DNA from 3 places in the Staphylococcus sp. aM genome. Region 1 is predicted to be linked to each of the others. Evidence: riboswitches for the same ligand, from Rfam matches in the RefSeq annotation. Region 1 holds a riboswitch; each other region holds the start of a gene.
What was found. A riboswitch is a leader RNA that binds a small molecule or an ion and turns the genes downstream of it on or off. The one in region 1 is predicted to bind thiamine pyrophosphate.
Positions count from the first base shown of each region.

Region 1 (7,980 bases):
AAAGTAAGACTGCCCATGCACCGTAGCGTTTAAACCAGTCATTAGCACGTTTTAAATCGCTACTTTTTAATTTCATCCATTTACCATGACGATCGACAAAACGATATAGCTTTTCTTCTGAAATAAGACGGCAAATATAATATAGAATTAATAATCCGATAAATGACGCAATCGTCGCAATGATTAATAATGTCCAAATGGATAAATGAGATTTAACTGACAGTAAACCTGCAAAGGTTAAAATAATTTCGGAAGGGACTACAGGTAATACATTCTCTAACAAGATGAGAATGAAGATAGCCGTGTATCCCCACTGACTAATAAAATTCGTAATAATTTGTTCCATTTATATGAATAGACTCCTTTATGCGTTGAAGCATATTACTTAAGTAATATAGTTTGGTAAAACCATTATAATAAAAATAATAAGTAAATGCTTGTAAAAGGGGGGTCAGTTTATCATTTTATTGCTTTTAAGAGTTGATGATAAAGTGCATGAACATCTGTCTCTTCTGTAATACCGTGTACATTCATACCGCCATCTTTGAATAGTGTGAATGCCAAATCCTTGTGTTGGATTAATTTAGCAAATGGTGTGGATTTAATCATATGTCCTGGGAAATCTGATGCATAATCGAAACTGTGGGCAGGCAATCTAAATCTGACTGTATCTCCACACAATGGTTCGATTGTATGATTCTGTTTATCATTTAATACGTCATATTTTTGAAAATGACATACTGGACATTGATCATCCTTTAATTGACGTATATTTAATGATTGATGTTGAATGTTAAATGCATCTAATGTGATTAATTGTTGGGAAAACCCATATCCACTAATATAACGTATAGCTTCAGCCACTTCGTAACTCGCTACAATCGAAACGATAGGTGGCAAGACGCCATTGATAGCACAACTTTCACCAGTTTGAGGAATTTGCTGTAATAAACATTTAAGGCATGGTCCAGTAAAATCAATACCATAAACGGTGCCTTTGCTACCGACAGCTGCACCATAAATCCAAGGAATATTTAATTTATGACATACTTCATTAATCAAATAACGTATTTTAAAATGGTCCATACCATCTAAAATAATGTCTGGATGAAAGTCTTTAATGATGTCTTCGATATTTGTAGATAACAACTCTTGATAATAGGTCTTTAAATGTACTTGTTGATTAATAGTATGGACTTTCTGTTTAAGTGCCTCAACTTTAGATGTCATAAGTTGTGCATCTTGCTCATCATACAAAGTTTGTCGATGTAAATTGGATAATTCTACAATATCCATATCAACGATGGCTAAATGATGGGCGCCCATGCGTGCTAATTGGTCTATTATATGACTGCCTAATGCACCAGCACCAAGTACCATGATTTTTGTTTGTTCTAATTGAGCCTGTCCTGTTTCGCCAAAAGGTTGAAAGCGTGTTTGTCTTTCATAACGTGACATTATAAGAAGCCTAAGCCTTCTGTAGGACTTGATGCTTGTGCTGTATATTTTACGGGAATACGACCAGCTTCATATGACAATCTTCCGGCTTGAATACCTAACTTCATTGCTTCGGCCATTTTGACAGGATCTTTAGCTGCAGAGATAGCAGTATTTAATAATATTGCATCAGCACCCAATTCCATTGCTTGACAGGCATCTTTAGGAGAACCAATACCGGCATCTACAATGACAGGGACGTTAGCATTTTGAATAATATAACTTAAATTAAGTGGATTATTAATACCCCTACCTGTACCAATAGGTGATGCTAATGGCATTACCGCATGGACACCTAGGGCTTCTAACTTTTTAGCTAATACAAGATCATTAGAGATATAAGGACAGACGATATACCCTTTTTCTAATAGCACTTTACAAGCTTCATACGTTTCAAACGGGTCAGGTAATAAGGTTTCATCATCACCAATGACTTCAACTTTAATCATGTCGCATACACCAGCGTGATTTGCAATTTCTGCGATACGGATGGCTTCATCAGCAGTTTTAGCACCTGCAGTGTTAGGAAATGTAATGAAATCTTTTAAGTTCACATTAGCTAGTGGGTTTGGAAGATTTTTATCATATAAATTCATACGTCTTACTGCAAATGTTAATACGTTTGTTTCAGCTGCTTTAATTGCTTCGGATTGAGTTTGTTCATCCTCGAATTTACCAGTACCTAATAATAAACGAGATTTCAATTCTAATTGACCTATTTTTAACATTTTATCCGCCTCCTACAAATTCTAATAATTCTAAACGATCATCTTCTCTGACTATTTGATTGTCAAAATCATCTTGCTTAATTAAAGATTGGTTATGCTCAACTACGACACGTTGTGGGTCTAATTCTAATGATTCTAATATGCTTGTAATCGAATCTTCTTGTTCAAAGGTAAATAAATCTCCGTTAATGATGCACTTCATTTTGCTCACTCCTTGATAAACTAAATGCTGAATAGCTTACTGGTTTAATTCCGTATAATAGCCAGTTGGCAATATCTTGACCGATCTTAGGCGATAACAGTATACCGTTACGATAATGACCAGTGATGATAAACAAGCCGTCATCGATTTGATCCATGATAGGTAATTCATGTTCTGTGTAAGGTCTTATGCCTGACCATTGTTTTAGAATATGGCCATTCGATAGTCCAGGTATACGTTGTTGAGCATGATTGAGTAGCCATGAAATACCTAGGTCACTATTACCGACACTGTAATTATTGAATTCACTTGTCGCTCCAATTAAGTAGCGATGTTTTTCCTTTGGAACGATATAGCAACCATTCGTCATGAACACAGTATGATTTAATTTAAGTGAAGGTTGTTCAACTAATAATACCTCACCTTTAACACCAATCACTTGTCTTGGTATAGCGTAATCTTTTAATAGCTGAGTAGACCAAGCACCACCTGCCACAATTACTTTTTTAGCGTAGATATTAGCATTATTTGTTGTAACTGTGTAAAAACCATTATTGTGATGAATGTGTTTTACTTCTGTTTGATAATAACGATGAACATCGCGCTGAATTATTGATTGTAATAAAGCTTTAGTATAGTGATTGGCATTGATTTGACCGTCCTTTGGAATATATATGGCTAAGTCAGTTGGTTCGACATGACCATTTGACAGGTTAAATAGTTCATCATCTGAGAGTAACTCAACGCTTGGGTCTTTTGATTTAAGAAAGGCATATTGTTGAGTTAACCACTTTACGTCTTTGGTTGATGATGCCATTTTAATTAATCCAGACTGTTGAAATTCAATATCAATACCAGTTTCATGATAGAGGGCATCACTTAATTCTGGGAATAATGACCTAGACGCTACTGCTAATTGAAATAATTCACTATCAGTTGTGAACTCATTTTGAGCGCCTAACATGCCACCGGCTTTATAAGAGGCATGCATACCTGGTATATCTCGGTCTACAATAGCAATATCTAAATGTGATTGATTAAGTTGTCGAGCTATCGACATACCTATCACACCAGAACCGATAATAAGAACATCATGCATGAGCGTGCCACTTCCTTTTTAAAGAGTTAATTTCGCTAACGGTAGAGGTCATGAAAAATGAAATTGAACATAGACCATCAAATGCTGTAGGTAATTGAGAAATGGTGGACGGGGAAATTCCGCCTATAGCATAAATAGGAATATCAATCTCGAGTACGTCATGAATCTCTTGAATTGTTCGTGGATGTTCATCTGGGTGCGACGATGTAGGGAATATGTGACCGAAAAAGACATAATCTAATTGCCACTCATGACATTGCTTAACCATTTCAATATTATGCGTTGACATACCGACAACTAACTCAGGATGTTGTTGTTTGATTAAAAATGCTTCTTCGTCATTTTCTTTAAAATGAATACATTGTAAATTTAAAGCTTTAAGTAATTTAAAATGACTATGAATGATTATTTTATCTTTGGGAAATCCAGCTTCAATGAGCTGTACAATAAAACCTTGTAACTCAAAAGCAGACATAGGTGTTCTAAAGAGTAAGCCATCAATGGCCGGCTCTATAGTCAAAAAATGCCTTAAATCTTGCTGTGACAATTCTTTATAAAAAGTTATCGCAATAAATATATACATCACCTCAACAAAAAACGCTATTTCCACATAGTAGGGAAATAGCGTTAAATTGCTAATGAGTACTTTAAATTCATAGCTATGCCACTTCCCTACGCCAGTACAAACTGGATCAGGTTCTAGGAATTATAAAGTCACATCTTTACTCTCAGCCTTAAACAAAGGCACTTCCAGTGGGTTTATTATTAAATTGTATGAATGGAATAGCGCTTTCAATTTACATACAGTTTACTATTTTTTATTGACGGTATCAAACATGACAACTATCTTTATTTAGCTTTTTTTGGAATAAAGGCAAGAAAGAAACAACCAATTTAGACGAAAACGCAAATGAACATGAATAGCTTATTTAAATATTGAAAATTAAATGTAAGTATTGTTAATTTTTATTGAATAAATTGTGAATATTTTCTAAATTTTATATTGTAACCGTTTCCATTTCGTGCTATTATAATAAAAATTGTAGTGCTACAAGAAATGAAAAGATGTGTGATTAGAAGTTAAACAGTCATCATTAGGAATTTCTGAAACTTAACGACAACACATAGAAACAACATATCATTATGGGAAGTAGGAAAAGAAATGAATAAAAAAAGAAGTAACGTTCGTTGGTTTTTTGCGATTGCATTCTTTCTTATTGGTGTTATAGCTTATATGGATAGATCTAATATTTCATATATTGCTGTACCAATGATGGAAGACTTACATTTAACAAAAACACAATTTGGTTTATTAGCGTCATTTTTCTCATTAGGTTACGCTTTAATGCAAGTACCGTCAGGGATGTTAGCAGAGAAATTTGGACCACGTAAAATGATTACAATAGCTTTAGTATGGTGGAGTGCTTTTACAATTCTCACAGGTATGATTAAGCATCATGGTTTATTATATTTTGTTAGATTTTTATTTGGTGTGGGAGAGGCGCCTATGTATCCATCTAATGCAGTGTTCAATTCATTTTGGTTTGCTAAAAATGAAAAAGGAAGAGCATCAAGTGCGTTATTAGCAGGTTCATATTTCGGCCCTGTGTTAGCACCGATTGTAACCATCGCGATTGTTAACGCATTTAATTGGCAAGCAGTCTTTTATATTTTTGGTGCGGTTGGTATTGTGATGGCAGTTCTATGGGCAATTATCGCTAAAGACTTGCCGGAACAACATAAAATGGTCAATGAAGCTGAAAAGCAATTTATTACTGTGCATAGAGACATTGTTGAAACTGATAAATCACTACCACCTTGGAAACGTTTTTTAACTCACTTTAGTTTTTATGCGATTGCGATTCAGTACTTTGTAGTACAATTTGTCATTACATTATTCTTAATTTGGTTACCAACATATTTAACAGAACAATACCATGTTGATTTCAAAGATATGTCAATTAGTTCATTACCATGGTTATTAATGTTCTTCTTGATTTTATCTGGTGGTGCTATTTCAGATAAGATTTTAAATACTGGTAAATCTCGTTTCGTCGCACGTGGCGTCATTGCGATTTTAGGATTTGTCGTCTTCTCAATATCAATCTTTTTTGCAGTACATACTGAAAACTTATATGTCACTATATTCTGGTTATCTCTTGGCTTAGGTGGCGTTGGTATGTCTATGGGTATGAGTTGGGCCGCAGCGACAGACTTAGGTCGTAACTTCTCTGGAACAGTATCTGGTTGGATGAACTTATGGGGGAATATTGGTGCCTTAACGAGTCCATTCTTAGCTGGTGCCTTTGTTGAACAACTTGGTTGGAGTATGACGTTCCAATTATTAATTATTCCAGCAGTATTAGCGATTATCATGTGGTTCTTTGTTAAACCTGATCAACCATTAGTGATAGATGAACATCAATCAGTTAAATAATTTGTAAATATCAAATACGAGCAATAAATGAGGATAGACAGGTCGTTAAGATCATGCTTCAAACTCATTTATTGCTTTTTTAATTTTACTAGGTGCATAATTATATTATAGAAAGGTGTGATTCGAATGATGATAATCAATGCTAAAATTAAAATATCAGAAGAAAAACGTGATGAATATTTAAAACTTATGAAACATTTAGTTTCTGAATCAAGAAAAGAAGAGGGCGTACTATTCTATAGCCATTATGAAGATGTGCAAGATAGAAATACGTTTATCGTAGTGGAGAACTACGTAGATGAAGCGGCTATTAAATCACATAATGAGTCTGAACATTTACAAATGTTCAAAAATGAAATTGGTAACTTTGTCGTAGAAGCACCAGTGATTGAAGTGGCTCAACAAGTCAAATAAATATTTATATCGGTATAAAGGGAATTAGTCATCAAACAAAAAGAAAAGTGTTATAATAGTTTTTGTGTTTTGATGAATTGCAAGCAATACATCCGATAAATTGACGCTATAGAGAGCGGGATAAAGCTGATTTCAAAAGTGAAATGAGAACCATTCCGTTCTCTTATTTATGTTCAAATAAAAAAGAAAGGAGAGCATATTTTGAAGAGTTTCTTAAAGACAGTATTTTATTTTAATCGATCTAAGATTGATATGTTCAAAGGTATCAGACAAGGCTTGCTTATGATAATACCTGCATTATTAGGTTATTACTTCGGCTTTTTCTCATTTGGTTTACTTATTGCCACTGGTACTTTGGCACATATTTATGTTTTTAAAGGTTCACCACAATCTATGATTAGAACGGTGGTGCTTTGTTCGTTAGCTTTCGCAGTTTGTATGATGTTAGGGACATTGACAGCTGCACAACCGCTCATCTTTGGTATTTTACTTCTAGTTGTAACGGTGGTGTCATTTTATATATTCACAGATTTAAAAATTGCGGGTCCATCATCAACTTTCTTTATAGTGACATTTTGTTTACCAATGAACTTACCAATTGCACCTGATCAAGCATTAGTGAGAGGACTTGGTATTCTTATTGGTGGTGCATTTGCGACACTAGTTGTACTTATCACTATCTATATGAAGAAAGAAAAAACAGAGGATAGTGCCATTAATTCTGACTTCAAAGTGATTCAAGATTTAATGAAAAATTATAATGATCCAGAATCATTTAAGAAAGTGGCAACATCTGCAGTGTCTTCTTTTAAAGCATCAGATAAATTATTGATCACATCATCATCTAGTAATGGTAAATTAAGTACGAGATTCCAAAAATTACTATTAATACATACGTCAGCACAAGGTATTTACTCAGAATTACTTGAATTAAATGAAAAGGGTGTGCGTCCATTACCAAATGAACTGCTTGAAATGCTAGACTTTATCATTGATAAAATAAGTCATCCATCTTCAAATGGTAAAACATGGAGAAAAGAAGTAGATGTGAGCCCAGAATTCGAAAACTTAATTAGTCATATATTAAAAATTGACGAAATTGCTCATGCAAACTCTGAACATCTTGAACATGAGGCAAACATTCGAAAACCATTATACAGTAAACGTATTTTACAAAACTTAACATTAGATTCGCTCGTATTTAGAAATACATTACGATATACAGTCATTATTGCAGTAGCAATCTTTGTTGCTTTATTCTTTGGATTTGATAAAGCTTATTGGATTCCACTTTCCGCACATACATTATTATTAGGTACATCAACGATTCACACATTAGAACGAGGAATGGCCAGAAGCTTAGGTACGTTACTCGGTGTAGTGGTACTTTCAGGAATTTTAGCATTTACAGTACCAGCCCCATTAGCAGTTGTATTAATGGGCTTCGGTGCGATGATGACAGAAGCATTTGTTGGTGTTAACTATACTTTTGCAGTTATCTTTATTACGATACAAGTTATCTTATTAAATGGATTGGCATCACAGAATTTATCCATCTCAATTGCTTTCCCACGTATTGTCGATGTGGCCATGGGGGTTGCCA
Region 1 covers NZ_CP121447.1:416,959-424,938, forward strand. The annotation lists gene P7F85_RS01880 (DedA family protein) at 1-346, opposite strand, end outside; gene P7F85_RS01885 (HesA/MoeB/ThiF family protein) at 460-1,458, opposite strand; gene P7F85_RS01890 (thiazole synthase) at 1,458-2,225, opposite strand; gene thiS (sulfur carrier protein ThiS) at 2,227-2,427, opposite strand; gene thiO (glycine oxidase ThiO) at 2,411-3,526, opposite strand; gene P7F85_RS01905 (thiamine phosphate synthase) at 3,519-4,109, opposite strand; TPP riboswitch at 4,179-4,288, opposite strand; gene P7F85_RS01910 (MFS transporter) at 4,689-5,963, shown strand; gene P7F85_RS01915 (putative quinol monooxygenase) at 6,090-6,377, shown strand; gene P7F85_RS01920 (FUSC family protein) at 6,579-7,980, shown strand, end outside.

Region 2 (7,980 bases), 400 kb from region 1:
ATGAATGGAAGTAACACAAGACGAATAACAAATACTAAAATGATAATAGCTAAACCATAATCATTGTGTAAAACATCGTTACCCAACCACTGTAATAAGTGTTTCATTGGATCAACGAACGTATTATAGAAAAATCCACTACGAGCTCCAGGTTTTGAATAATCACAGCCTGCTAAAAAGACCATTAAACCTAAAAACAAAGGTAGCAACGCTTTTTTCTTCATTTTTCCACCTCTATTGTAATATTCACATAGGATTTATTCTATCATACTCATACTCTAGGATAAAACAAAAAGTGGAAAAAATTAAAGATTACTTGAAATATTTCTTGAATTCATTAACAGTGTTGTCAATATTGTTACTTCTACTTATTGCTGAAATCACTGAAATACCATCAGCCCCTGCATTAGCAATGAGTCCTACATTATCTTCAGTAATACCGCCAATGGCAACCATAGGAAATTTACCCATTTTTTGTCTTAATTGTTTAATCATATCAGGTCCTACAGGTGCATTAGCATCACTTTTAGATGGCGTTTCAAACATTGGTCCAACTCCGATGTAATCAACATTAGTGAGATCCGATTTTTCATACTCATACAAATTACCGACACTAAGACCAATAATCTTATCTTGAAAGTCATTTGAAAAGGCTCTAACCGCTTCATCATCTTGACCAACGTGAATACCATCAGCATTAATACGCTTAGCTAGAGACACATCATCATTAACAATAAATGGTACAGAATATGTGTTACATAGCGCTTGTAACTCTTTAGCTAATTTTTCTTTATTCAATCCAGATAAAGCCTTGTCGCCTTTTTCTCTAAATTGAAACATCGTTATGCCAGCTTCTAAAGCTTGTGTAAGGATGTCTTGAATAGTTTGATTTTCTGGTATATCTTGAGTGCCACATATAAAGTAAATTTTTAATTCTGAAGCTTTAAATGACATTTATTCAACCTCTTCTTTGCTAACAAATTTTTTATAGGTTTGATAATTCAATAAATACAATTGATCTAGCAATTCAGACAAAAATGAGCCAGGACCTTTAGCATGATCTGCTTCTTCAGCAACTTCTCCAGCTATATTATAAAAACTTACTGCTTCGACAAGTGTTTCTTGTTGAGGATGCTGATTTCTAAATAAGAAACTAGCAATAATTCCACCTAATAGGCAACCAGCACCTGTGATTTTAGCAGACATTGGTGAACCGTTCGAAAGTTTAGTCACTTTGTCATCTTGAACAACAATATCTTCTTTTCCTGTGATTACAATTGCAGTTTGATATTTTTGATAAGCCTTCTTAGCAATATCTATTGCATTTAGCGAACTATCTCCATCAGTACCCTTCATTGTTGTATTGTTATCAATGAGAGTCAAGATTTCTGAAGCGTTGCCTTTAATCACTGCAACTTTAACTTCATTTAAAAAGTTTTTACAAAAATCTTTTCTGTATTGTGAAGCTCCTACTGCGACAGGATCAAAAACAATTGGTGTACCAATTTGATTTGCAATTTTACCTATCTTAATTAAATCTGCTTCATTATTATGCGTAAGTGTACCAATATTAATAAGTAATCCACTCGCAACTTGATAAAAATCTTTAGCCTCTTCTGGTGCTTCACTCATTGCCGGACTTGCACCAATACTTAATAATCCATTTGCAGTAAAATTCTTAACTACATCGTTTGTATAACATACAATTAAAGGGTTCTCATTTCTTAGCTTTTCTAAATTATTCATCATCTAAACCTACTTTCTTAAGATACGCAAAATGATTGACTGGGCCACGACCTTTACCAATCTCAGGGGTATATTTAATACTCAACGAAATAAATTTTTTTGCTTTTTCAACTGCTTCATAAATACTACGACCTTTAGCTAGTTCGGCAGCAATGACAGCTGAAAACGTACAACCTGTACCGTGTGTATGTTTAGTATCAAATCGTTCATCTTCAAATGTGTAAACGCCATCTTTTGTAAATAAAAAATCTTTAGCATTATTTAAGTCAGCAGAATGTCCACCCTTAATGACTACACCCTTGCTTCCAATTTCATTGATAAATATATCTCCTGCTTTTCGAATATTTTCTTCAGTATCAATCTTTATTCCAGTGATTTCTTCCGCTTCTGGAATATTAGGCGTAACAACATCAGCTAGTGGCAATAATGTACTTTGCAACTTTTGTTTGGTTTGATCATCCATCAACGAATCCCCACTTTTGGCTAACATGACAGGATCAATCACGTATGGAATTGTAGGATAATCTTCTAAATAATTTTTGATTAATTGCATCGTCTCCTCTGTAGCAATCATTCCTGTTTTAATTGCATGAGGAAGTTCATCATTAAATACACTATCCAATTGCTCTTTAACCCATGATGTCTCTAAATTATGAATATGGTCTACCCCCATTGTATTCTGAGCAACAATACTTGTTATAGCTGCCATTCCATAAACACCACAAGAATGGAATGACTTCAAATCAGCCATTACACCAGCACCGCCAGTTGGATCAGTACCTGCAATAGTTAAAGCAATTTTAGGTTTATTCATCTTTGTCACCTCTAAAATTCCATTTTTCATCTACGTAGGCCATATTGAAAAAGTTTCTTTCATGAATAGTACTTTGTAAGAAATTCTCCTTAATCTCTTCTTTTCTTTCTGAAGTACAATTCTCTGTTAAACGATCCATTAATTCATCAAATAAATTTACTAATGCATCCATTTCTGTACTATAAAATTCAAACCAATTAGACGTAATTGAATCTTTATTAAGTTGATTGTCCTTTATCGCTCTTTTACCAATTACCGCATATACATATGGACATGGTGCCATTGCTGCAATCGTATATGCAGCATTTTCATGTGCATAGGCATTATAGTACATATGCTTAATATAATGATCACCACTTGGTGGCCATACCTTTTCTTTAACAATCTCATGATAAGGTTCATTGATAAATGAAGCTAAAATTTCATGTGCCTCTACTTCACCTTCTAATAAAAATTCAATCTGTTCAACTAAAAATTTAACATCATCCATATTAGGCACTTTAGGAATTAATAGTGCATATAGATTAGCAAATTCTTTTAAATAAGATGCATCTGCACGTAAATATTGTCTCACCGCTTGTTTAGATAATTCACCATGTAATAAATCTTGAATGAAACCATCATTATAGATATCTTCAATAATAGGTTCTGCTGCCATTCTTAAATCTTTAGAAAAACTCATAAAATTGCCTCCTTGAAATAAAAAAACTACTTTCCAAACGTGGAAAGTAGCAAAATTAAGGCACGACCTCATACCGTTAATATGTTACACTACTTTCCTCCGTTGGTACTAACCAAATCAGGTTTTAAGGGTCTGAATTAAATTCATCTCAGCCTTCATAGGCGCCCCTAGTAGTTCTTTTTTTAATCATTTTCAATTATTACAATAGCAAATGTAACATATAAATTCAATTATTAAAAAATGTATATCAATATATCTTTTGATATACATATAACTAAATCTAACTTTTCACAAATAAAAAACACCCTATCTAAAGATAGGATGTTTAGTGAAATCTATATTATGCAGTAACCCATTGGCTTGGGCCAGCTGTATCATATAATTTTTGTGCTGCAGCGTCTTGAACATGTTCAGGAGCGCTAGAAGCTGGTTGACCTTTGTACTCAGATGGAGCTACTGAATCCCATGTAGATTGTAAGAATTGATACTTACCTGAAGCACCTGTTGATGGGTTTGTAGCGTGGATGTCGCCACCTGATTCACGTTGTGCGATTTGTTTTAAGTGATCATTAACATTTACTGATGAACCACTTGAAGCTTCATTTGAGCTTGATTCATTGTTTGAAGTAGTAGCTTCTTGTTGTGGTTGTTGAGTTTGCTCTGTTTGTGGAGCAGAAACTTGCTCAGGTTGATCAGAGTTTGATTGTTGTTGGTTGCTAACTTCTTCTGCTGAAGTTTGGTTAGTTGATGCTGAACCTTGTTCACTTACATCTTGTTGTGGTTGAGCTTGAGTATTTGAAGCTTCACTTGATTGACCAGATTGGTGGAAATCCCATGAGAAGTTTGAACCATCTGATTCAAAATGATAAGTGAAACCATTATAATCGAATGTATAGTTATAAGCGCCTTCTTGGATAGGGCTTTCGTTTAATGATTGATCATTTGATTGTGCTTTTTGAGCTAATTCAGCTTCATTGATATTTGCTTCACTTGCGTGTGCGTCGTGTCCAGCGTTACCTGCTACAACGCCTAATCCTACTGCTAATGATGATGCGATAATTGTCTTTTTCATTATTAAAAAATCCTCCTAAAAGTGATTTGTTTTCTTTAACTAATTTACAAATACAACTTTAACATCTATAAATACACTGCAGGTTACAGCCAAATAAAAAAGGAAGCCTTTTTTTTACGTCCTAATTACATCGTAAATTGGTGTAAATTTAAATTATAAGTCTTTTGAAAACTGCCATGACAGTTTATAAAGGTTACATACTTGTGATATGTATGTAATACAAATGAAATCTATCAGATAATTCTGACGTAAAAGTGCCTATTTTTAAGTAATATATGGTACAAAAACGACCTTTTTATTTTATTAAATTTTAAAAAGGTCGCTTGAGTATAATTGAAAGATGATAATTTATATTAAGATAGGATAAAAGTATAAATAATTGGGAGTTGTTGAATAATTAATGGCTATCTAACCTATATGAAAGCATTCATTTTGTGCTTCATTAAATTCGTTAGAGAGGATATTGGATTCTTTTGTCTTAGAGGACATAAATTTAATTGTTTCTACATATACTTCAGTTACAAAATGTGTCTGATTATCTTTTTCATACTTACGAGATCGCATTTGACCTGTAATACCCACTAAAGAACCCTGTGATGTATACATTTCGATATTCGTAGCTGTTTTACCAAAAGCTTTACAATATAGGTAATCGCATGCGATTTCATTGTTCTGATCTTTATAATTTCTTTCCGTAGCAACGCAAAATGTTGCTACTTTACTACCTTCCTCCTTTTCAAAAATTTGGGCATCCTTTGTAAGTCTGCCAACTAAAACTATTTTATTTAACATGTGTCACCTCCTCTTAAGTAATATAATAATCACATCTATTAATACCGTCAAAATGCTAATTTTTCGAAATATATAGCTATTTCCCCTTCATTTTTGATATATTTAAAGAAAATAATCAATATTTAAATCGGTTGATTAAAAATAAATCACTTTTTGTAAATATATAAATAAATGGGATGTGGACTTAATGAAGACATTTAAAGCTGTACGTTTTCAAATTGTAAGCGAGAATGGCGGTGTAACTGAATATGAACTAGAAGACGGCGTGATTATCAATAAAGAAGGTAGTGGTACAGGATGGCTTTTAGAAATTGTCATTTCTAATGAACACTATCACACATTTAAGGAGTATAAAGACAATGAACAATTGTTAGATATACGTGTTGTCATAACAAGACCTGCCAACGATCCTGCATTATTTGATGCCACTGTAAAAAGTGTAACTCAGTTTGAAAAAACAATGTCTATAGTATTCGAATGCCATATTTATACTCTTAGACAAGTCTATGCAGAAAGTTTATTAGAAGAATTAGTTAATGATGGACTAACTGGTGAAGAATTAAAGAAAACATTCAATCGTATGATGCAATCTAAACCTAAACTTAAAGATGAAAAATTCGAAAGATAAATTCAAAAGGGGTTGACTCTAAAACGGTTAATGGTTTTATAAAAAGGTGTTTGATTTTGTGATAACCACATCATTCTAATGCTATCATTAAGAAGTTTCTCTATTTTACGACCAGAGAAAACAGGTTGCGTATAAGCATATAGAAGAATTTTTAACATCATTTTTGGATGATATGATGTAGCACCTCGATGGTGATTCAATTCATCGAATTCATTATCTGGGATTGTTTCAACAATTTCATTCACATATCGAGCAATCATTTGTAGGAATAAGAATTGAAGTTTCCATTGGTTGTGTAAGTTGAGACATGTTATAAACTTTATACATAAGGCACCTCGTTGATTTAGTTTATTGATATTTATTAAATTATACGAAAGGGCCTTATTTTTTTAAAGTATTTTAATGTAAAATAACATGTTAATACGTAGTATTGTTGACGAGACTCCTGAGGGAGCAGTGCCAGTCGAAGACCGAGGCTGAGACGGCACCCTAGGAAAGCGAAGTCATACAATACGAAGTATTGAATATAAAAAGAAGCACAAAGATGATTTTCAATTTCAAATCATCTTTGTGCTATTATTTTTGTGATTTATGTCCCAGGCTCTTTGTTTTACTTAGCATCTTGAATTGCAAAAGTTAATTCACAACTACATGCTAGTTGACCATCTACTGTAGCTTTAGCAGTACCTTTTCCAATAGGTCCTTTTATTTTTGTAATTTCTACTTCTAGCATAAGTGTATCACCAGGTGTTACCTGTCTTTTAAAACGACACTTATCTATACCTGCAAAAAGCGCAATTTTACCTTTATTTTCTTCACTATTTAACATAGCTACTGCACCCGTTTGCGCCAACGCTTCTGTAATTAATACACCAGGCATTACAGCATAATCTGGAAAATGCCCTTGGAAGAATGGTTCGTTACCTGAAACTTGTTTTAATCCCACACAACGCTTACCTTCTTCGTATTCTACAACTCTATCTATCAGTAAAAATGGTTGTCTGTGTGGTATGATTTGTTTGATTTGATTATAATCGAAAATTGTTTCCATGATGTTTAACCCTCCATGTTTGACCAAAAGTTAATGCTTCAAATTAATCATTAATACGTTCGATATTAGCGCCTAATGATTTTAATTTGCCATGTAAATCTACATAACCTCTATCTAAATGTTTTAATTCAGTAACTTGAGTTGTACCTTCAGCAACTAAACCAGCTAAAATAAGTGCTGCTGCTGCTCTTAAATCAGTTGCTTTTACTTGTGCACCTTGTAAATCACTCTTACCTTCAATCTTAGCGCTTCTACCTTCAACATCAATATTTGCATTCATTCTACGGAATTCTGCAACATGCATAAATCTATTTTCAAAGACTGTTTCTGTAATAACTTTATGACCATTCGCTGTTAATAATAATGCCATCATTTGAGATTGCATATCTGTAGGGAACCCAGGGTGTGGTAATGTTTTTACATCTACAGGTTTTAAATCTCCTTCAGCAGATACACGAATTCCATCTTCTTGATAATCTAATTTAACGCCCATTTCTTCAAGTTTATAAACTAAGCTAGACATATGCTCTTTGATTGCACCACGAACAAATATATCTCCACGTGTTATCGCACCTGCAATAAGTAAAGTACCTGCTTCAATTCTATCTGGAATAATTGAATGCTCTACACCTGTTAAATATTCAACACCATGGATTGTAATAGTGTCTGTACCAGCACCTGTAATTTTTCCGCCCATTTCATTTATATAATTAGCTAAATCAACAATTTCAGGTTCTTTAGCAGCATTTTCTAATACTGTTTTTCCTGATGCTAATGATGCAGCCATAATTAAGTTTTGAGTCCCGCCAACGCTTGGGAAGTCTAAATGTATTGAAGCACCTTTTAAACCATCTTTTGCATTTGCATAAATATTTCCATTTTCTAAATGTATTTCAGCTCCTAATGCCTCAAAACCTTTGATATGTTGTTCAATAGGACGACTTCCAATCGCACAACCACCTGGTAATGCAACTATCGCATGTCCTAAACGTGCTAATAAAGGTCCCATAACTAAAATACTTGCACGCATTTTACTTACATATTCATATGGGGCCTCTTCATTTAATGTTTTAGTAGCATCTACTACCACTGCATTTTCATCTTTTTTATATGTAACATCTGCATTTAATGTTGATAATACATTATTAATTGTTTCTACGTCACTTAATGCAGGTACATTAACTAATTTGCTTGT
Region 2 covers NZ_CP121447.1:814,884-822,863, reverse strand. The annotation lists gene yidC (membrane protein insertase YidC) at 1-224, opposite strand, end outside; gene thiE (thiamine phosphate synthase) at 313-954, opposite strand; gene thiM (hydroxyethylthiazole kinase) at 955-1,746, opposite strand; gene thiD (bifunctional hydroxymethylpyrimidine kinase/phosphomethylpyrimidine kinase) at 1,739-2,560, opposite strand; gene tenA (thiaminase II) at 2,553-3,242, opposite strand; TPP riboswitch at 3,320-3,421, opposite strand; gene P7F85_RS03945 (transglycosylase family protein) at 3,583-4,314, opposite strand; gene P7F85_RS03940 (single-stranded DNA-binding protein) at 4,723-5,106, opposite strand; gene P7F85_RS03935 (YwpF-like family protein) at 5,294-5,734, shown strand; partial or broken gene P7F85_RS03930 (transposase) at 5,743-6,061, opposite strand; gene fabZ (3-hydroxyacyl-ACP dehydratase FabZ) at 6,345-6,785, opposite strand; gene murA (UDP-N-acetylglucosamine 1-carboxyvinyltransferase) at 6,829-7,980, opposite strand, start outside.
Region 2: it holds a riboswitch for thiamine pyrophosphate, as region 1 does, so the genes downstream of both, tenA (thiaminase II) here and P7F85_RS01905 (thiamine phosphate synthase) in region 1, are expected to answer to the same signal.

Region 3 (7,980 bases), 1.1 Mb from region 1:
AAGATAAACATGAGACAAACGATGTAAATCATAAAGTCAAAATTATGAATAAAAATAATAAAGAAAAATAGTAAAACGCCTAAAACGAGTTTAGTGATAATATTGACGTCATCCATAAAGGTGTGTCTAATTTTCCAATGTTCAAACATGTTGATCACCTTTGATTTCTGTTAAATATTGGTTTTCAATTATCCATTGACGTGTTGGATAGCGTTTAATAATCTCTGGGTCATGTGTAACCATAATGATACTTTGTCCCTTAGATACTCTCTCTTGAAATAGTTTTATTAATTGAAATGTATTGTGGCTATCCAAACCAAATGTTGGTTCATCTAATAGGATGATATCTGCATTTGAACTTAATGCCGTTGCTACACTTAACCTACGTTTTTGACCCATTGATAATTCGTAAGGATGTTGATTTTTAACATTGGTTAAGTCTAGTAAATCTAATAAGTCGAGGGTTTTAGATTCTGCATTAGATGAATCTAAATGGTTAAAATGAATCAATATTTCATCATAAACAGAGTTAGTGATAAATTGAAGTTCTGGATTCTGATACACTAGATACATGTGCTTTGCAGCATCTTTAATTTTACGCAATTCCTGACCTTGAAATGTCATTACGCCTTTATATTTGATTAATTGTAATATGGATTCTAATAATGAGGTTTTACCAGTTCCATTTTGACCAGTTATCGTAATCCACTCTCCTGAATGAATAGCTAATTGATCCACTTTAAACAAATCTTTCTTATTACGAATGATGGCACCATGTTCAAATTTAAATAATGGCTCTATAGACGATGGTGCCATATGTTTAGGTTCAGGTGCATAATGCCATGCATTTGGATGCCATACGCCGTATTCACTTAGTAAATGTTCATAATGCTTTAAAATATGATTTGGCGTATCATCAGCAATGATTTGTCCTTCATAGTTCATTAATAAAACTCTATCAACATGTTGCCAAATATGTTCGACCTTATGTTCGACAATGAGTACTGTTTGATCTTTCCAAAGCTTAATCAAGCGTTGCCATAAATCAGATGTAGCATTAACATCCAACATTGCAGTGGGTTCATCTAAAAATAGTGTATCTGCCTGTTGTAATATTGTTTCGACGATAGCTAATTTTTGTTTCATACCACCACTTAATTGATTGATTTGTGTATTTTCGGTTACATTTAAATTCACTGATGCTAATGCTTGGTTAATGGCTTCATCCATATCTTGTCTTGGTACTTGTCTGTTCTCTAAAACAAAGGCAAGTTCTTCATAAACTTTAGGCATACAAAATTGTGAATCCGGATCTTGAAAGATCACGCCATTATGCTCTTTAATTTGCAATTCATCATACTTCATAGGTAATTCTATTAAATTGGGTACAATGCCACTTAATACATTTAAAAGCGTACTTTTTCCAGAACCAGATGGTCCTAGTAAAAGTACTTTTTCTTTTTCTTTAATTTCTAGATTTAGATTATCAAAAATTTTTCGATGTCCATTTGGATATTTCAAACGTAAATTTGTAACTTTTAACACTTTTAAGTCCCCTTATAATGTATCGTAATCATCTTTAGAAGCGGGTCTGAATACTTTAGTTACACCAGTTTGATCCAATGCTTTAACCAATAAATAAGATAATAAACCAGCAATAATAATACCACTAATCGCACGGAAAACAATGAATAAAATTAAGTTCCATCCAGCAACTTCATTTAAATAACCATAGAAATAGTCGACTGGGAATGATACAAGTGCAGTCACTAGTCCAGCAAGCATAGCTACCATGACTGAACGAGACTGGTATTTGAAAATAGCAAAGACAATCTCACATGCTAAACCTTGTAGAAGGGCATAGATAATCGTAGGTATATCAAATTTACCCATCACAATTGTTTCACCGGCACCTGCAGCAAACTCAGCAAGTAAGGCGATACCTGGCTTAGGAATAATTAAATAACAAACAATCGCTGCCATAAACCATACTCCATAGGTTAATTGCTCAAGGTGTAAACCAGCGACTTGTGCAACATTATAAAATAACCACCATAAGTTATAAATAATGGCAAAAATTACAGAGATAAGTACTGTCACTAATATCTCAGAAAGCTTTAAACCTTTTGACATAAAAACATCCTCCTAAAAAAACGCACAACCATCTCTAGGAAAGTTGTGCGTAAAACATAAGAATATGATTCAACATACGATTATAATCTTTGTTAATTACACTTTCCTACGCTAGTATCTAGCTAGATCAGGTTCAAAGGGTTTGAGGGTTAACCTCATCTCAGTTCAAAACACCCCTAGTGCGTTTATTATTTTTAATTTGTCTTTAATGTATGATTTTTCATGTGGATTGTCAAGTTAATAAAATATTTCATAAAATAATATTTTGATTTTATGCAAAATAATTGGAAGTGAGTAGGAATTTTAGAAAGGGATATGGAATAAAGAATCATAAAAATTAAGTGAAATAGACGTATATTGCTTGTAAACATAAAAAGTACCTAGGATATCAAAAACACCCTAGGCACGTAGTTTTTATAGAAAATTGAATTCTTATTATGATTTAACTAGCAAGTAGATATTAATTTAACGCATCATCAATATCTTTTTTAGTTTGTTCTGTATCATTTGTTTTTTCTTCTTTTTGTTCTTTTAGTTTCTCTTCTGCTTCTTTGGCTTTTTCAGCTGATTTTTTTGCAAATTCTTCATTACTCATAATAAATCCACCCCTAATTGTGTTTTATTGTTTACATACACCTTTTACCCAGTTATGCTAATAATAAACTTTTCTAGGTCTATAGACGTATTTAGTGATTTATTAAAGACAAGAATAAGTTCTTCATATATAATAACTTTTGAGGTGAATAGTATGTCTTTTCTTAAGAAACACACCGAGATCATATTTAGTTATATCATCGGTATCGTTTCACTTTTCACAGGACTCATTATATTAATTAACTTACCGCTTATTAAACAGTTAAATGGAGATAAGAAGGTAAATACACATGTGTATAATATATGGGAATTCCTGAACGCATTTTTCGCTGAAATAATTAAAGTGATGAGTAGATTTATCGGGGGTTTCCCAATTGTAAGTGCCATAATCATTATATTATTTGGTATCTTAGTAATGTTACTAGGTCATACGTTATTTAGAACAATTAAGTATGATTATGATATTTCAATTTTCTTCTTGGTCATAGGGGTAATGTATTTCTTAATTACTCTAGTTCTTATGATGCAAGTGTATGGATTCTTTGGTATCGTATTTATTATTCCGTTCATCATACATATTGGATACATTGTATATAAAGATGAATTGAATAGTGATAATCGAAAAAGTCATTATATGTGGATTATAGTGTCATATGGTATCAGTTATCTTATTACTCAAATTGCATTGCATGGTCGTATTGACGCTAATGAAATTGAATCTATTGATATTTTAAGTGTTAATACATTCTTTATTATTATGTGGTTATTAGGACAAATGTCAATTTGGAACTTCTTGTTCTTAAGACGTGCTCTGCCGCTTACTAAACAAGAATTAGGCGAAGAAGAACCTGAATTATCAAGAACAAGTAAAGGTAATGTCTCAAATCAAACTAAAGTTCACTTAAAACAACTACAAGATAAGACAACAGAATATGCACGTAAAACAAGAAGAAGTGTTGATTTAGAAAGAATTAGAGTTAAAAGGGATAAATTTAAAGAAAAAGTAAAAAATATTGTTGATATTCAAGAAGATGATATTCCAAATTGGATGAGAAAGCCAAAATGGATAAAACCAATGTATGTTGAAATTTTCTGTGGTTTAGTTATATTCTTCTTTACATTCTTAGAATTTAACAACAGAAATGCATTGTTCTTATCTGGAGAATGGGAATTATCACAAACGCAATATGTGATTGAATGGGTAACATTATTATTACTTTTATTCATTATCATTGTTTATATTGCTACAACACTTACTTATTTCTTAAGAGGTAAATTTTACTTCTTACAATTATTTATGGGAAGTATCTTATTCTTTAAATTATTAACTGAATTCATAAATATTATGGTTCACGGTTTATTGTTATCTGTATTTATAACACCAACTTTATTGCTTATGTTACTAGCAATGATTGTTGCTTATTCATTACAGTTAAGAGATAAACCAAAAGAATGATAAAAAGAATATAAAAACAAATTAATCTAAACAAATCACACGTGTTATAGGGTGGGTTACAATTCCTTCTTTAATCGATCGAATTGTAAGCTCACTCTTTTTTGTTAGAAAATAGGACTAAGTAGCATTCTTTGTTAAAATAATAAATGAATCATTCAATTAGTAAATATATATAATGTAAAATGCATTTACGAATCAACATAGCAATGTGACGGTTGAAGAAATTAAACGTATAAAAGAAAGGTTAGTGTAATAAATGAAGATTGCAACTTTAAATAGAGGTAAAGAATCAAAATATCACAATCAATATCCTTTAATTGATGAAGAAGATATTTATGCCCAAGATCATCTTAAAGAAGGTGATTTATTCAAATTAGTTGATGGGAAAGAACAATATGTAGCAACTGCTTATGTAGGTAGACAACACAAAGGTTTAGGTTGGGTATTGAGTTATGATCCATCTGAAGATATTAATACTGCATTTTTTAAACGATTATTTGAAAAAGCTTTAGAAGAACGAGAATATTACTATCATATAGATGGTACGAATGCTTTTAGATTGTTCAATGCTGAAGGTGATGGTGTCGGTGGTTTAACGATCGACAATTATGATGGGCATTTATTAATTCAATGGTATTCAAAAGGTATTTACAAATTTAGATATCATATATTAGAAGCTATCAAAACAGTCTTTAAGTATCAGTCTATCTACGAAAAAATGAGATTTAAAGATACTGAATATACAGGTGGATTTGTTGAGGGAGAACAACAAGCATTTCCAATCGTCATCGAAGAAAACTTCACTTTTTATAATGTGGATTTAGATGATGGCTTAATGACAGGTATTTTCCTTGATCAAAAAGAAGTAAGAAAGAAATTACGTGATCAATTCTCAGAAGGGCGTCATCTTTTAAATGTGTTTAGCTATACAGGGGCTTTTTCAGTAGTATCTGCAAATAAGGCTAAATCAACAACTAGTGTAGATTTAGCTAATCGCTCTAGAGGATTAACCGAAGAGAATTTTGGGCTTAATGCTATTGATCCAAAATCACAATATATTTATGTCATGGATACATTTGATTATTATAATTATGCAAAACGCCACGGACATCAATATGACACTATTGTGATTGATCCACCAAGTTTTGCACGTAATAAAAAGAAAACATTTTCAGTACAAAAAGATTACGACAAATTGATTAATGGTGCTTTAGAAGTATTATCACCAAAAGGTACATTATTATTATGCACAAATTCAAGCGTGTTTTCATTAAAGGCATTTAAAAATGTTATCAAAACAACATTAGATGAAGCTGAAGTGGATTATGAAATCAATGAGGTGATGGGATTACCTAAAGACTTTAAAACACATCCACATTACAAACCTTCAAAGTATTTAAAAGCAATTTTTGTTAATATTGAGCATTAAATAGTTGTAATCTGGGTATAGAGTCTTATTGAAATAAGATTCATGGGAGTGTGAATAAGATGAGCATAAGAAATAAAATGACGAACAGAGTCACAAATACAGTTGGTAATAAAGTATTAAATATTGAAGAAATCAAAGAAAAAAGTAATTTACCTGTGACTCAAAATGAGTTACAACAAAGACGTGCACAAGCAGAGAATCTCGTTAAGAAGAAATCTTTACTATCATCAGGAATGAGTGTAGTACCAATTCCTGGATTAGACTTTGGTGTTGATATAAAATTAATGAGAGATATCATTAGTGATGTCAATAAAATTTATGGACTAGATCATAAACAAGTCAATTCATTAAGTGATGACGTTAGAGAACGAATAATGTCTGCTGCAGCTATTCAAGGTAGTCAGTTTATTGGTAAAAAATTAACTAATGCACTGATGAAAGTAGTGATTAGAGATGTGGCAAAACGTACTGCAGCTAAACAAACTAAATGGTTCCCATTTGTAGGACAAGCAGTTTCAGCATCAATTAGTTATTACTTTATGAAAAGATTAGGTCAAGATCATATCGAAAAATGTGAAAAAGTCATCAAAGAGTTACTTTAAGGGATATAATTTGTTAAAAAATTGTAGAAATATACTGAAACCGGTTTTAAAGAAATTGAATTTAACTATTGGTTTTGGTAAAGTTAAGGTATAAAAATTTATGTTAGATTGTAAGTATATTGAAGATTCTAACTTATAGAAGGAGAAATAAATTATGGAACAAAAATCATATGTAATTATCGACGAAACAGGAATCCACGCTCGCCCAGCTACAATGTTGGTACAAACAGCTTCAAAATTTGATTCAGATATTCAATTAGAATATAACGGTAAAAAAGTAAACTTAAAATCAATCATGGGTGTTATGAGTTTAGGTGTAGGTAAAGATGCTGAAATTACAATTTATGCTGACGGTAGCGATGAGGCAGATGCAATCGAATCTATCAGTGATGTCTTATCAAAAGAAGGTTTAACTAAGTAATATGTCTAAATTAATTAATGGTATTGCTGCATCTGATGGTGTAGCAATCGCTAAAGCTTACTTAATAGTTGAGCCAGATTTATCTTTTGATAGCAGTGAAACAATTACTGATGTCGAAGGTGAAACTAGCAAATTCAATAACGCTATCGAAGCATCTAAAATTGAATTAACTAAAATAAGAAATAATGCAGAAGTTCAATTAGGCGCTGATAAAGCTGCCATTTTTGATGCGCATTTACTTGTTTTAGATGATCCAGAATTAATTCAACCAATTCAAGATAAAATTAAAAATGATCATGTTAATGCAGCTACAGCATTAAATGAGGTTACAACTCAATTCATTACTATATTTGAATCAATGGATAATGAATACATGAAAGAACGTGCTGCAGACATTAGAGACGTATCTAAACGTGTGTTAGCACATATTCTTGGGGTTGAATTACCAAACCCAAGTATGATTGATGAAAGTGTTGTTATTATTGGTAATGACTTAACACCTTCTGATACTGCGCAGTTAAATAAAGAATTCGTTCAAGGGTTTGTTACAAATATTGGCGGTAGAACAAGTCACTCTGCGATTATGAGTCGTTCATTAGAAATCGCAGCAGTAGTTGGTACTAAATCAATCACTAAAGAAGTTAAACAAGGTGATATGATTATTGTTGATGGTTTAACTGGTGATGTTATCATCGATCCTACAGAAGATGAAGTTATCGCTTATCAAAATAAACGTGAACGTTTCTTTGAAGATAAACAAGAATTACAAAAATTACGTGATGCTGATACAGTAACTGTTGATGGTGTTCACGCAGAGTTAGCAGCTAATATTGGTACACCAAACGATTTACCAGGTGTCATTGAAAATGGTGCACAAGGTATTGGCTTATATCGTACTGAGTTCTTATACATGGGTAGAGATCAATTACCTACTGAAGAAGAACAATTTGAAGCATACAAAAAAGTATTAGAAACTATGGATGGTAAACGTGTTGTTGTTCGTACATTGGATATCGGTGGCGACAAAGAATTACCATATTTAGATTTACCAGACGAAATGAATCCATTCTTAGGATACAGAGCGATTCGTCTTTGCTTAGCTCAACCTGATATTTTCAGACCACAATTACGCGCGTTATTACGTGCATCAGTTTATGGTAAATTAAATATCATGTTCCCAATGGTAGCAACTATCAAGGAATTCCGTGATGCTAAAGCAATGTTATTAGAAGAAAAAGAAAATCTTCAAAATGAAGGTTATGAAGTTTCTGAAGATATTGAGTTAGGTATCATGGTTGAAATACCAGCGACAGCAGCATTAGCTGATGTATTTGCTAAAGAAGTA
Region 3 covers NZ_CP121447.1:1,775,422-1,783,401, reverse strand. The annotation lists gene P7F85_RS08780 (energy-coupling factor transporter transmembrane component T family protein) at 1-149, opposite strand, end outside; gene P7F85_RS08775 (ABC transporter ATP-binding protein) at 142-1,545, opposite strand; gene P7F85_RS08770 (ECF transporter S component) at 1,558-2,133, opposite strand; TPP riboswitch at 2,220-2,321, opposite strand; gene graF (glycopeptide resistance-associated protein GraF) at 2,594-2,728, opposite strand; gene auxA (lipoteichoic acid stability factor AuxA) at 2,882-4,183, shown strand; gene P7F85_RS08755 (class I SAM-dependent rRNA methyltransferase) at 4,440-5,612, shown strand; gene P7F85_RS08750 (DUF697 domain-containing protein) at 5,672-6,214, shown strand; gene P7F85_RS08745 (phosphocarrier protein HPr) at 6,369-6,635, shown strand; gene ptsP (phosphoenolpyruvate--protein phosphotransferase) at 6,637-7,980, shown strand, end outside.
Region 3: it holds a riboswitch for thiamine pyrophosphate, as region 1 does, so the genes downstream of both, P7F85_RS08770 (ECF transporter S component) here and P7F85_RS01905 (thiamine phosphate synthase) in region 1, are expected to answer to the same signal.